One region of the Hyphomicrobium sp. DY-1 genome, then DNA from elsewhere that is predicted to be linked to it. Evidence: predicted binding sites of a transcription regulator. Region 1 holds the regulator's gene; the other holds the start of a gene.

Region 1 (5,500 bases):
TGCGGTATCGATCGACGGCTTCGGTGCAGGCCCAGAACAAAGCCTGGAACACCCGATGGGAAAGGGTGGCAAGGACTTGCACCAGTGGTTCTATCCGACGCGGGCTTTTCGGTCGATGATAGGGAAGGATGGCGGTACCGAAGACCGGTTCGCCAGCGCCGCAATGGCAGGCTTTGGCGCCTTCATCCTCGGAAGAAATATGTTCGGCCCGGCCGGAGACGATTGGGGAGGACCCGACTGGAAAGGATGGTGGGGCGACAATCCCCCGTATCATGCTCCGACGTTCATCCTCAGCCACCATGCGCGCGCCCCAATCGTGATGGACGGCGGGACGACGTTCCATTTTGTTACCGATGGGATCGAGGCGGCTCTCGCTCAAGCCAAAGCCGCCGCAGGCGACCTTGATGTAAAGATCGGCGGCGGAGTTTCGACGGTCCAGCAGTATCTGAAGGCAAGAGCGATAGACGAGTTACACCTAGTGCAGTCGCCCATCGTCCTGGGCCGCGGTGAAAACTTGTTTGTAGGCATCGACCTGCCAAGCCTTGGGTATCGCGTAACGGAGGTGGTCCCGACGGGTTTGGCAACCCATCTGGTGTTGTCCCGCTGAACGCCGAGGGCTCCGCCGTCTAAGCCTCAAGGAAGAGGTTACACGCGGCGCGCTAGCCGAGGCCGTAGGTCGAGACGATCCCGAAGACCAGCAGAAACATGAAGACTGATACGGCAAGCGCATCGTAAATCGCGCCGGTCCGATTGGGCCGTGGAGAATAGAAGCGACCAGAATCCGAATAATAGTTCATGGCTTTTTTCCTTGGCTGGCTGTTGATTAAACGCGCTCGGAATGCCGCTATGGCGAGTTCCATAAACCGATTACTTCGGCTTCATTCAAAAAATGTAAGGCGGACCCTGCCCCACCGCAACCTGTCGCCTAAAAATGCTCCCGTTATATTCCCAGCCATCGAAAAGCGGGTATCGGGTCAGCTTCGGGCGTGGGTCAGTCAGCTCGTGCGGGGCGCTGCGCCTCCCACAAAAAAACTTATCCCCGCGCTCCGAGCCGCCCGCATACTTCCCTCGCCCGTCCGGTGAAGGGTTCGCGCGCAAGGCGTTGCGTCGGGCTCGGACGGGGCAGCCTGACCCGGCGCGTCACGCGCGCTTCCGGACAAGGCGAACGGCCGGTCCGCACGGGGTGAGAAACCCGTGTGCGGAGCATCCCGCTTCATTAAGTGGCCGTGCTCGCGACCCTGTTCTCAGGCTGTCACGGAGCGGATCGGTTCCGAGACTTCAAATGCCACGACCCAGCCGCGGAACCCGTCCGCTTCGTGCTTTATATACTTGGTGCAACCGACTCTGCTCCGCAGAGCCGGCCGGTTGCACACGCCCGGAGCTTCTTCCTTCGCGACGCGCCGGGCGGCCAGCGCGCCGAAAAAATCCGCGCATGGCGGCCGGCTACCCCGCAGGGGAGTCGCCATGCGCAAATCAAAAGCGTGTCGTCCCGGCGCAATCAAAAAGGGGAGCCGGCCACGATGCGCACATCGGGAGCGTCGTGCATTAAAGCGTCAGAGGAGTCGCGCAGATCTGGACATCAATGCCCGCGCCAGGAGCCGTGCACGCCGGGGACAAAATGACGGCTCATGTTGCCGCCGGTGATGGCGTCGGTCACAAGCGTCCCGATTACGGTGACAATGACCCCAATGATGATTTGAGAAAACAAACCTCGCATTGTTCGCACGATGCTCCACCCCAACGGCAAAAGTATGAAACGCCCGGGTCGATAAACAGACATGCGACGTCTTTCCGTCGTTTTTTGCTGGCGCATCCGACTCGCCTCTAGCGAGCCGGCCGCCACGCCCACGGGACTCACAGATCATCTGTGGACGATGGAAGAGATTATTGGACTGACGGGCGAAGCGGCGCCTAAGCCCGGAAGACGGACGACCCTATAAGAAGCGGGATTGCCGCTAATGTAGGAGGACGCATGGACAGCAGTTGGCTTATAGTCGTTAGCTTGTTCGGGACGGCAATGGCCCCTCTTTGGGCAAAATGGTGGAATTTCGCTTTCCGCAAGCTGGGGATGTCTCCCTATCTCCGTTTGTTCGGAGTTCTGTTTTTTTGCCTACTAACGATGTTGGTAGTCGGAGTGGCTCCTTGGATTTTGTTGTCTGTTTTAAGTGGGACGCTGGATACGAATTTGGCCGATCCTATGGTCCGGCGTGTGGGAATTGTCGTTTTCGGGGTGATGCTATTCTATCAAGCCGCTTATGCTTTGGGTGTCGCATGGCCGCGTGATTCTGTCCGCGCATAGCCGAGGTGATTATAACTGTAATCTGCAAATTGTGCGTCTTACGTGCAGATAAGATCGTCAGGCTTCAGTCCCGAAAGCTCGTTTCTATTCCCGCCTTGGGTGACATCACGCTATCAGCTGGAGAGGTTCGGGCACAATGAGGTTTTGGCCTATGTCCTGAGGGAAGAAATGCGCAACGGCGAGCCCGGTCATCGCCTTTGTGCATCCTGCTACCAAGAAGGCATAAAATCTTTTCTCCAGCCGGACTTACGGGTTCCTGGCCTAGTAACAGTTTTGGTTTGCAGTCACTGCGCCTCGGAAATTGGCCCAGATGGTGAGCGCCACCCTGAATGGGGCAAGCAAACGCGCAACAGGCGCTAAAAATTCAAACTGAGACACGACCTATTGACTTGCATGGGTTGCGGAACGAGACGAGAACGGTTAGAGTACATACACGATTTGTACTGTGAATGAGCGGGCGGTATTTCGGTGGTCAGCGTCTCAGCCCGCCGCGCTTGCCAGCCAGGAAAGGCTTGAGACGAACCGCTATGCTCACCGAAAAGCAGAAAGACCTCCTCCTCTTCATCCATGCGCGCATGCAGGAGCGCGGCGTGCCGCCATCCTTCGACGAGATGAAGGATGCGCTGGATCTCAGGTCGAAGTCCGGCATTCACCGGCTGATCACGGCGCTGGTGGAACGCGGGTTCATCCGCCGCTTGCCGCACCGGGCGCGGGCCATCGAAGTCATCAAGCTGCCGGACAACCAGGTTGGCTTGCCGTCCGCGGCACAGGGTGCCAGCGCGGCCGCAGCACCGCAGCGGGGTTTCCAACCGAGCGTGATCGAAGGCTCCGGGCCGCCGAAGACGAATGTGGCCACGCCGCCGCCGTCGCACGTCATTGACGCGCGGACGGTGTCGATCCCGGTCATGGGCCGCATCGCTGCCGGTACGCCGATCAGCGCCATTCAGAACCACACGCACGACATTGCGGTGCCACCCGACATCCTGACCAACGGCGAGCACTTTGCGCTGGAGGTCAAAGGCGATTCGATGATCGAGGCGGGCATCCATGACGGCGATACCGTCATCATCCGGCGCTGCAATACGGCGGAGAACGGCGATATTATCGTGGCGCTGGTCGAGGGCGAGGAAGCGACGCTGAAACGGCTGCGCAAGAAGGGCTCGACGATTGCGCTCGAAGCCGCGAACCCCGAATTCAAGACGCGGATTTTCGGACCGGATCAGATCGACATTCAGGGGCGCCTCGTCGGCTTGATGCGGCGGTATTGAGGGGCGGTTCGCCGCCATGCGTCGACCGAGCTAGAGCGACGCGGCGCAGCATCGATGGCTAACGACCGCTCTCGGCGTCCGGCTCAGTGAGATCTTCCGTTTCGAGTTCCGCCCCCTCCCCCGGATCGACGTCGGCTGAGGTGCGTGTTTCGGGTTCTGCTTCGACCGTCCGGGCAGGTTCGGCAGCCGGGGCACCCGCCGGGGACGGGGTCTGCAGAATACGGGGTTTCGGCAGCACTACCTGCTTTCGCTCCGGCGTCTCGCTCCAAGGTCGTTCGCCGCGATGGGCCGCGACCGTTTCAAGACGGATTTTGGGCTCCGGACTGTCGTTGCCGCGGTCGACGTAAAGGGCGTAAGCACCATTGCGCCAGCGATCGAAAACGTCGACGACCGTTCGCGGCACGGCGCAATTGCCGGGCTTGGGCGTATCGAGCACAAGCACGTCGGCGTTGAGGCAATCGTCGGTCACGGCAGCGGGATGGCGCGCGACCGCGACGGTCGCGCCTTTGACATGCGCGATGCAGCCGACAGCGTCGCAAGTAAAGCCTTCGCCGGTCTTGGCATCGCGCGCCGTTCGGGAATCGCCGTCGTATTCGAGCCAGCGGTCGAGGTCGTATTTCGTGCCCTTGCCCGGCATGGCGTCGAGCTTGCCCGAGTCATCGCGCACGGCGACAAGCAAACCTTTCTGACCGACCAGAACATCAGGGCGCGGCATCCAAGGCGCAACAAGCAAACCGGCGCCGATAAGTGCAACGCCGAGAAGCCTGATCGGCGTCTGCCAAAGCAAAAACCATGTGCCGCCCGTGAGCATCAGCACGAAAGCCAGTTCGGGGATCGCTGGAATATGTCCGACAGCGCCCGGCAACGCGCCGACTTCGTTCGCACACCACGTCATGCCTTCGATGCCCCAGCCCATCAGCTTCAGGCCGAGCCATTCGAGGCCGAACGGCATCAGCACCATCGCGACGAGCGCCGCCGGCATGACGATCAGGTTGCAGATCGGAATGGCGATCATGTTCGCGAGCACGGCATATTGCTGACTCTGGTGAAAATTATAGGCCGCGAACGGCGCGACCGCGACGCTTGCGATCAACGTCGAGGCGATGATCTCGCCGAAGAAGACGACGACGCGCATGACGGGATGCGGCTTCTGCTCGCGATTGAACAGGCTGCTCAGAAATTCGTGCGAGGCGATCAGCGCGGTTACGGCGGCAAACGACATCTGAAAGCCCGCGTCGAGCAGGCTCTCGGGATAAGCCAACAGAATAAGGAACGCCGCGAGCGCGACGTTGCGCAACGCAAGCGCCGGCCGGTCGATCAGCATGGCGCCGAAAATGATCAAGATCATCAGCGCCGAGCGCACGGTTGCGAACTGGCCTCCCGAAATCGCGAGATAGGCGACCGCGCTGATGATGCCGAGCGCGGCGGCGATCTTTTTGATCGGCATCGTCAAGGCGATGCGCGGGATCGCAGCGAGGATCAGGCGGATCGAAAAGAAAACAGCGCCTGCTGCAATCACCATGTGCAGGCCGGAGATCGAGAGAATGTGAAACAGGCCCGAATTCTTGAAGGCGTTGTTCGTCTCGGCACTGATGCCGCCGCGCTCGCCGGTGATAAGGGCAAGTGCAATCTCGCCGGTTTCGCCAGGAAGCGCCGCACGGATGCGTGCGGCAATCGCCTGACGGATATTTTCGATGGTGCGGCGATACCATTGGACGATGCTATTGGGGTCGAGGTGGCCTTCGATCGTTGGCGCTGCGAATGCGTAGCCGACGCCGCCGACAGATTCGAACCAAGCGGTGCGCGCGTAATCGAAGCCGCCTGGAAGCGCTGGCTTTGCCGGCGGTGAGAGATTGGCTTTGATGCGGATCTTGTCGCCCGGTGCGGCGCGCGTTTTGGACGACATCGTGCGGATGCGCACGACGGCAGGCGT
Region 2 (5,500 bases), 1.1 Mb from region 1:
AATGGCGCGACGTCTGCTGCGCCTCTTCGTCGAACTCAACCGGCTTGGAACCTCCGTCGTCATTGCGACGCACGATCATCAGCTCATGCGGCAGTTCAAGGCGCCGCGTATCGAGGTGCATAAGGGCCATGTCCGGATCATCTAGCCGCTTCACCGGACGGGCCGACCCAGCGATGCCGCTGCCGGGCTACGATCCTTATGACGAACCGGTGACGGGGCTGCCCGCACATACGGGCGGTTATCCGGCTTTCCATGCTGACCGCACAATCACTCCGGAAGACACGCCGCACGATCTCAAGCCGCCGTCCCGCGATCGCGACCGTGGACGCAAAATGAAGGTCACGGCACCGGTCGTCCCGCCCGGCTCGGTCACGGGACGCTCGCTGACGCTCGTCATTGCGATCATGTGTTTTCTCGCCTGTCTCACCGCGGGCGCCGTCTGGATGATCAAGGAATCGTCCGACGCCTGGCTCAGCGACATCGCGAGCGAGGTAACGGTGCAAGTTGTGCCGCAAGAGACCGGCAATATCGACCGAACGGTTTCCGACGTCGTTACCTTCCTGCGCAAGCAGCGAGGGATCGCCAACGTCAATCCCTTGAGCCTCGATCAGTCGGCGGCCCTGCTGCAGCCGTGGCTCGGCTCTTCGGATGCGCTCAAGGCGTTGCCGGTGCCGCGGCTGATCGCCGTTGAGATCGACCGCACCGATCCGCCCGATTTCCGTCAGATCAGCGACGACCTTGGTAAGACTTTCAAGGGCGCATCGCTCGACGACCATCGCCGTTGGCAGCAACAGATTCGGGCAGTGACGCGGTCGTTTGCGCTCGGCGGCCTGGCAATCCTGGCGCTCGTCGGCGCGGCGACGACGGCGATCATCGTCTCGGCAACGCGCAGCGCCATGGCGTCCAACCGGGAAATCGTCGAAGTGCTGCACTTCGTCGGCGCCACCGACAAGTTCATTGCCCGCGAATTCGAGAAGCACTTCCTGCGTCTCGGCATCAAGGCCGGCATCGTCGGGGCCGCGTTCGCCATGCTCGTCTTCATGAGCATGCCGGCCATCACGGAGCTGCTCGGCGGGGGGGCCGTCAGCGCCGTCGAGATGCAAAGGCTGATGGGGACCGGCGCTCTCGACGCGCTCGGTTACGTCATTTTGGGGTTTGTCGTCGTCACCATTGCGGGGCTATGCATGGTGACGTCGCGCGTCGGCGTCTATCGCATCCTGAACGGCAAGCACTAGCCGCCGTCCGATAAGACATCTGCAGGGGGAACTACCGTGATTTGCTTGGCACAGCGTCAGGCTCAGCCGGAGGAGACGGCTGCCTATCCGGTCCGAAATCGGCTAGAGTCCGACGCCTTGGCAAGCAGCAGGCGGGCGCGCGAGATCGAACCAGCATTCCAACCATGACAAGGATTTCTAAGGCCTTCGTTTTGATGCTGGCGCTCGGCACGGCTGCGCTCGTGTTCGGGTTCGTGCTGTTTGCGGTTTCCGTAACGCGTGACGACGCAACGGGCTGGGACAAGGCCGACGGCATCGTGGTGCTGACGGGCGGCGACAATCGCATCGAGGCCGGCGCCAAGCTTATGAGCGAGGGCCGCGCCAAGCGGATGCTGATTTCCGGCGTCAACCGCAAGGTCAGCCGCGAAGAGATGCAGCGGCTGCTCGGTATCGATAAGCAGATCTTCAATTGTTGCGTCGATCTCGGCTATGAAGCGCTCGACACGGTCGGCAACGCCGACGAAACCCGAACCTGGGCCAACTCGAACGGCTATACGAGATTGATCATCGTGACGTCACGCTACCACATGCCCCGTAGTCTCGCCGAGCTGGCGCTCGCCATGCCGGGCGTGACGCTGCTTCCCTATGCAGTAACGCCGCGGCGGTTTCCGGAAACCGCCTGGTGGCTGCATCCGACCACGACGCGCGTGCTCATTTCGGAATATTTAAAGTTTCTTCCCGCCGTCGCCCGCCTTACCGCGCAGAGGATCATGAACTGGAGCGACGGGCGGTCTGTTGCGATCATGCCGGATAAGCGCGCCGATGGCTAATTCAGTAGCAGCCGGGCCGGGCGCTTTGGTTATCGTCAGATCGCTGGTCTATTTCGTCGTGTTCTACGTCGTGACGGCGCTCTATCTCGTGCTCGGCTCGTGGTTGCTCATCGGGCCAAGGCCATGGGCGATGAAAGGTCTCGAAGTTCACGGGCGCACCTGCGTCTGGCTGTTGCGCCTCATCTGCGGCACGAAACTCGAAGTTCGTGGACATGAAAATCTGCCGAAGACAGGCTGCCTCGTCATTTCAAAGCATCAATCGGCATGGGACACGTTCGGGCTCATCTCGCTCTTTCGCGATCCGGCGATCGTGTTGAAAGACGAGTTGAAGTGGATTCCGTTCTACGGCTGGTTTTGCATCAAGTTCGAGCACATCCTAGTTAAGCGCGAGAAAGCCTCGGCGGCGCTCAAAGCCCTAATCCGGGACGCCCGGCAGCGGATCAGCATCGGCCGCGAGGTCGTGATTTTCCCGGAGGGGACACGGACCATTCCGGGTGCACCGCCCGACTATAAGCCCGGCTACGTAGCTCTTTATGAAGCACTCGGCGTCGTCACCGTGCCGCTGGCGCTCAATTCCGGGCTGTTCTGGCCGCGCCGCAGTCTTTGGCGCTATCCGGGCACCATCGTCGTGGAATTCCTGCCGCCGCTGCCACCGGGATTACCACGCGCGGAGTTTCGCAAAAAAATCGAGACGGCCATCGAAACCGCGAGCATGCGACTTATTGAGGAAGCGGCACGCAGTCCCTCGCCGCCGCCCCTGGCGAAGACGCAGAATTCGGCTCAAGCCGCATAGGTTTTCCACATTTTATCCAACCGCCTGATGTGCCTATGCCGCAACGCGGTGAAAATCGTCGGTGTGGTTGCGCTTTGTTATGCGCGGTGTTCGCATCGCTGTGGCAGATCTTACGTCTGATCGTTTCAGCAATCATGGAGCCATCCAATGCGTACTTCCGCCCGGTTGATGTGGGCCATTCTTGCCGTCGGAGGCGTCGCTATGGCCGCCGCTCCGGCCGAAGCCAAGCAGTGTTTCAAGAAAGCCGCCCAGGGCGTTGCGCTCACGGAAGGGCTTGCACATTTCCAGGTCGATGCCGCGCTTCTGCAAGCGACCGACTGGAACATTTACTTCACCTGGGTTTCGGGCAACGGTACGCCGGGATATTCGTTCGGTCCCCGCCACTATAAGTGCAACTCGGAGGCGATCGGCTATTCGTGCTACGGCGAAGCGACGCTCTGCAAACTTTGAGGCGATCAGCCTTCCCGAGATAAACGCTCGCCGCAAAGCCCGCCAGATCGGCGGGCTTTTTCAATTGCCGTTGACCGCAAATTCCAGGCCCATCGAAGGCGGTGGTTACCATACGACCAATTGTTTTTCCGCTAACCATTACAATTGGAAGCAAATGCTTTCTAATGGTCTGGCGGGGAGTTTTATTTTTGAGGAGTGCGTATGTTGAAAATCAAAGCAGCTCTCGCGACGTTTGCTGTCGCGATGCTCTGGGCTAACAGCGCGTTCGCCTTCTGCATTGGTCCGTGGTGCTTTGGCGACGGTGGCGGGGGAGGCGGTGGTCCGGCTCCTGCGCCCGAGATCGATGGGCCGGCTAGCCTCACGGCTGTCGCCTTGCTCATCAGCGTCGGCGCCATCGTCTACCGCAAAATGAAAGACTAAGGTCGGCTCGCCTCGTTGGGCGCGCAACGATTCCAAAGATGGGACCGCGGCTGTCTTCGGCCGCGGTTATTTTATTTGAGCGATTGACTTGCCAAGCTCTGGAACATATAGTGAACATGCATTGAAGATTGGTTGGCAACGCCTATATCCCGGTGTCCCCGATGTCTGCGATTTTATCAGCTCTGCCCGCGATTTCCGACGCCATTTGGCGGCGCAAGTACCGCTTTGCCGGGTCGCCGACAGCGGCTGGCGATGAGACGATCGAAGACACCTTCCGGCGCGTGGCCAAGGCTGCAGCATCGGCGGAAACCGACGAAGCCACGCAAGCGAAGTGGGGCGCTGCCTTTTACGATGCGATGGCCGATTTCGGCTTTCAGCCGGCCGGTCGCATCCTGGCCGGGGCCGGTACGGACCGCAACGTTACACTCTTCAATTGCTTCGTTCTCGGCGCAATCCCTGATGATCTTTCCGGCATTTTCGAAAGCGTTAAAGAAGCCGCGCTGACGATGCAGGCCGGTGGCGGCATCGGGCATGATTTCTCGACGCTTCGTCCCCGCGGCGCAACCGTCAAAAGCATCGGCGCAGACGCGTCGGGACCGATCAGCTTTATGGACGTCTGGGACGCCATGTGCCGCACGATCATGTCGGCGGGCCAGCGCCGCGGCGCGATGATGGCGACACTACGCTGCGATCATCCCGACATCGAAGCTTTCGTCGCAGCGAAATCCGATCCGCTGCGGCTCAGGAATTTCAATCTTTCGGTTCTTGTGACCGATGCCTTCATGGAGGCCGTGAAACGCGGCTCGCCTTGGGAACTCGTGTTCGAAGGCAAGGTCTACAAGACGATCGACGCCAAGGGCCTCTGGGACAAGATCATGCGGGCGACGTACGATTACGCAGAGCCCGGCGTCATTTTCATCGACCGGATAAACGCGGCCAACAATCTTGCTTATTGCGAGACGATCTCGGCGACGAACCCGTGCGGTGAGCAGCCGCTGCCGCCTTATGGGGCGTGCCTTCTCGGTTCGATCAATCTTGCCCGTTTCGTGGAGAAACCATTCTCGCCGGAAGCGCACGTCAATTACCAAAAGCTCGAAGCCCGCGTTGCAACCGCCGTTCGCTTTCTCGACAACGTTATCGACATCTCGCGCTATCCGCTCGAAGCCCAGGCGCAAGAGGCGCGCGCGAAACGGCGCATCGGCCTCGGCATCACGGGGCTTGCAGATGCGCTGATCTTCCTCGGCCTTTCGTATGGCAGCTTGGCTGCTCGCGAGAAGGCGGCCGAATGGATGGCGATTATCCAGAATGCCGCCTATCGCGCCAGTGCAGCGCTGGCTGCTGAGAAAGGCGTGTTTCCGCTGTACGACGCCAGCGCTTTTCTCGCCCGGCCCAATGTCGAGCGTCTCGGCAAGGATGTGCGCGCGGCGATTGCGGCCAACGGCATCCGCAACGGCTGCCTGACCTCGATCGCGCCGACCGGCACGATCTCGCTGCTCGCGGGCAATGTTTCGAGCGGCATCGAACCGGTGTTCGATTTCGTCTACCGGCGGCGCATCCTCGGCGATGGTGCGACGGCGAACGAAGAAACCGTTGAGGATTTTGCTTACCGGAAGTTCCGCGCCCAGTTCGGCGAGAATGCGCCACTGACGCATGCGTTCGTCACGACTGAAACATTGTCGCCCGCCGAACACGTGGCGATGCAGGCAGAGATGCAGCCCTACGTCGACAGCGCCATCTCGAAGACGATCAACACGCCTGAAGCCATATCCTTCGAAGACTTCCGGGATATCTAT

What was found. Region 1 encodes LexA, which represses DNA repair genes until DNA is damaged. Its sites were predicted from a motif close to TGTTCNNNNTGTGTTCNG; they were not measured.
Region 2: the regulator LexA is predicted to act here: its motif matches at 3,807-3,824, upstream of RLW41_RS06845 (adenosylcobalamin-dependent ribonucleoside-diphosphate reductase).

The regions. Positions count from the first base shown of each region.
Region 1 covers NZ_CP134870.1:319,450-324,949, forward strand. Annotated here, with positions in the region: gene RLW41_RS01490 (dihydrofolate reductase family protein) at 1-607, shown strand, start outside; gene RLW41_RS01495 (hypothetical protein) at 660-797, opposite strand; gene RLW41_RS01500 (hypothetical protein) at 1,580-1,813, opposite strand; gene lexA (transcriptional repressor LexA) at 2,827-3,567, shown strand; gene RLW41_RS01510 (ComEC/Rec2 family competence protein) at 3,626-5,500, opposite strand, start outside.
Region 2 covers NZ_CP134870.1:1,447,221-1,452,720, forward strand. Annotated here, with positions in the region: gene ftsE (cell division ATP-binding protein FtsE) at 1-145, shown strand, start outside; gene RLW41_RS06820 (cell division protein FtsX) at 129-1,235, shown strand; gene RLW41_RS06825 (YdcF family protein) at 1,400-2,044, shown strand; gene RLW41_RS06830 (lysophospholipid acyltransferase family protein) at 2,037-2,837, shown strand; gene RLW41_RS06835 (hypothetical protein) at 2,985-3,287, shown strand; gene RLW41_RS06840 (hypothetical protein) at 3,489-3,707, shown strand; gene RLW41_RS06845 (adenosylcobalamin-dependent ribonucleoside-diphosphate reductase) at 3,869-5,500, shown strand, end outside.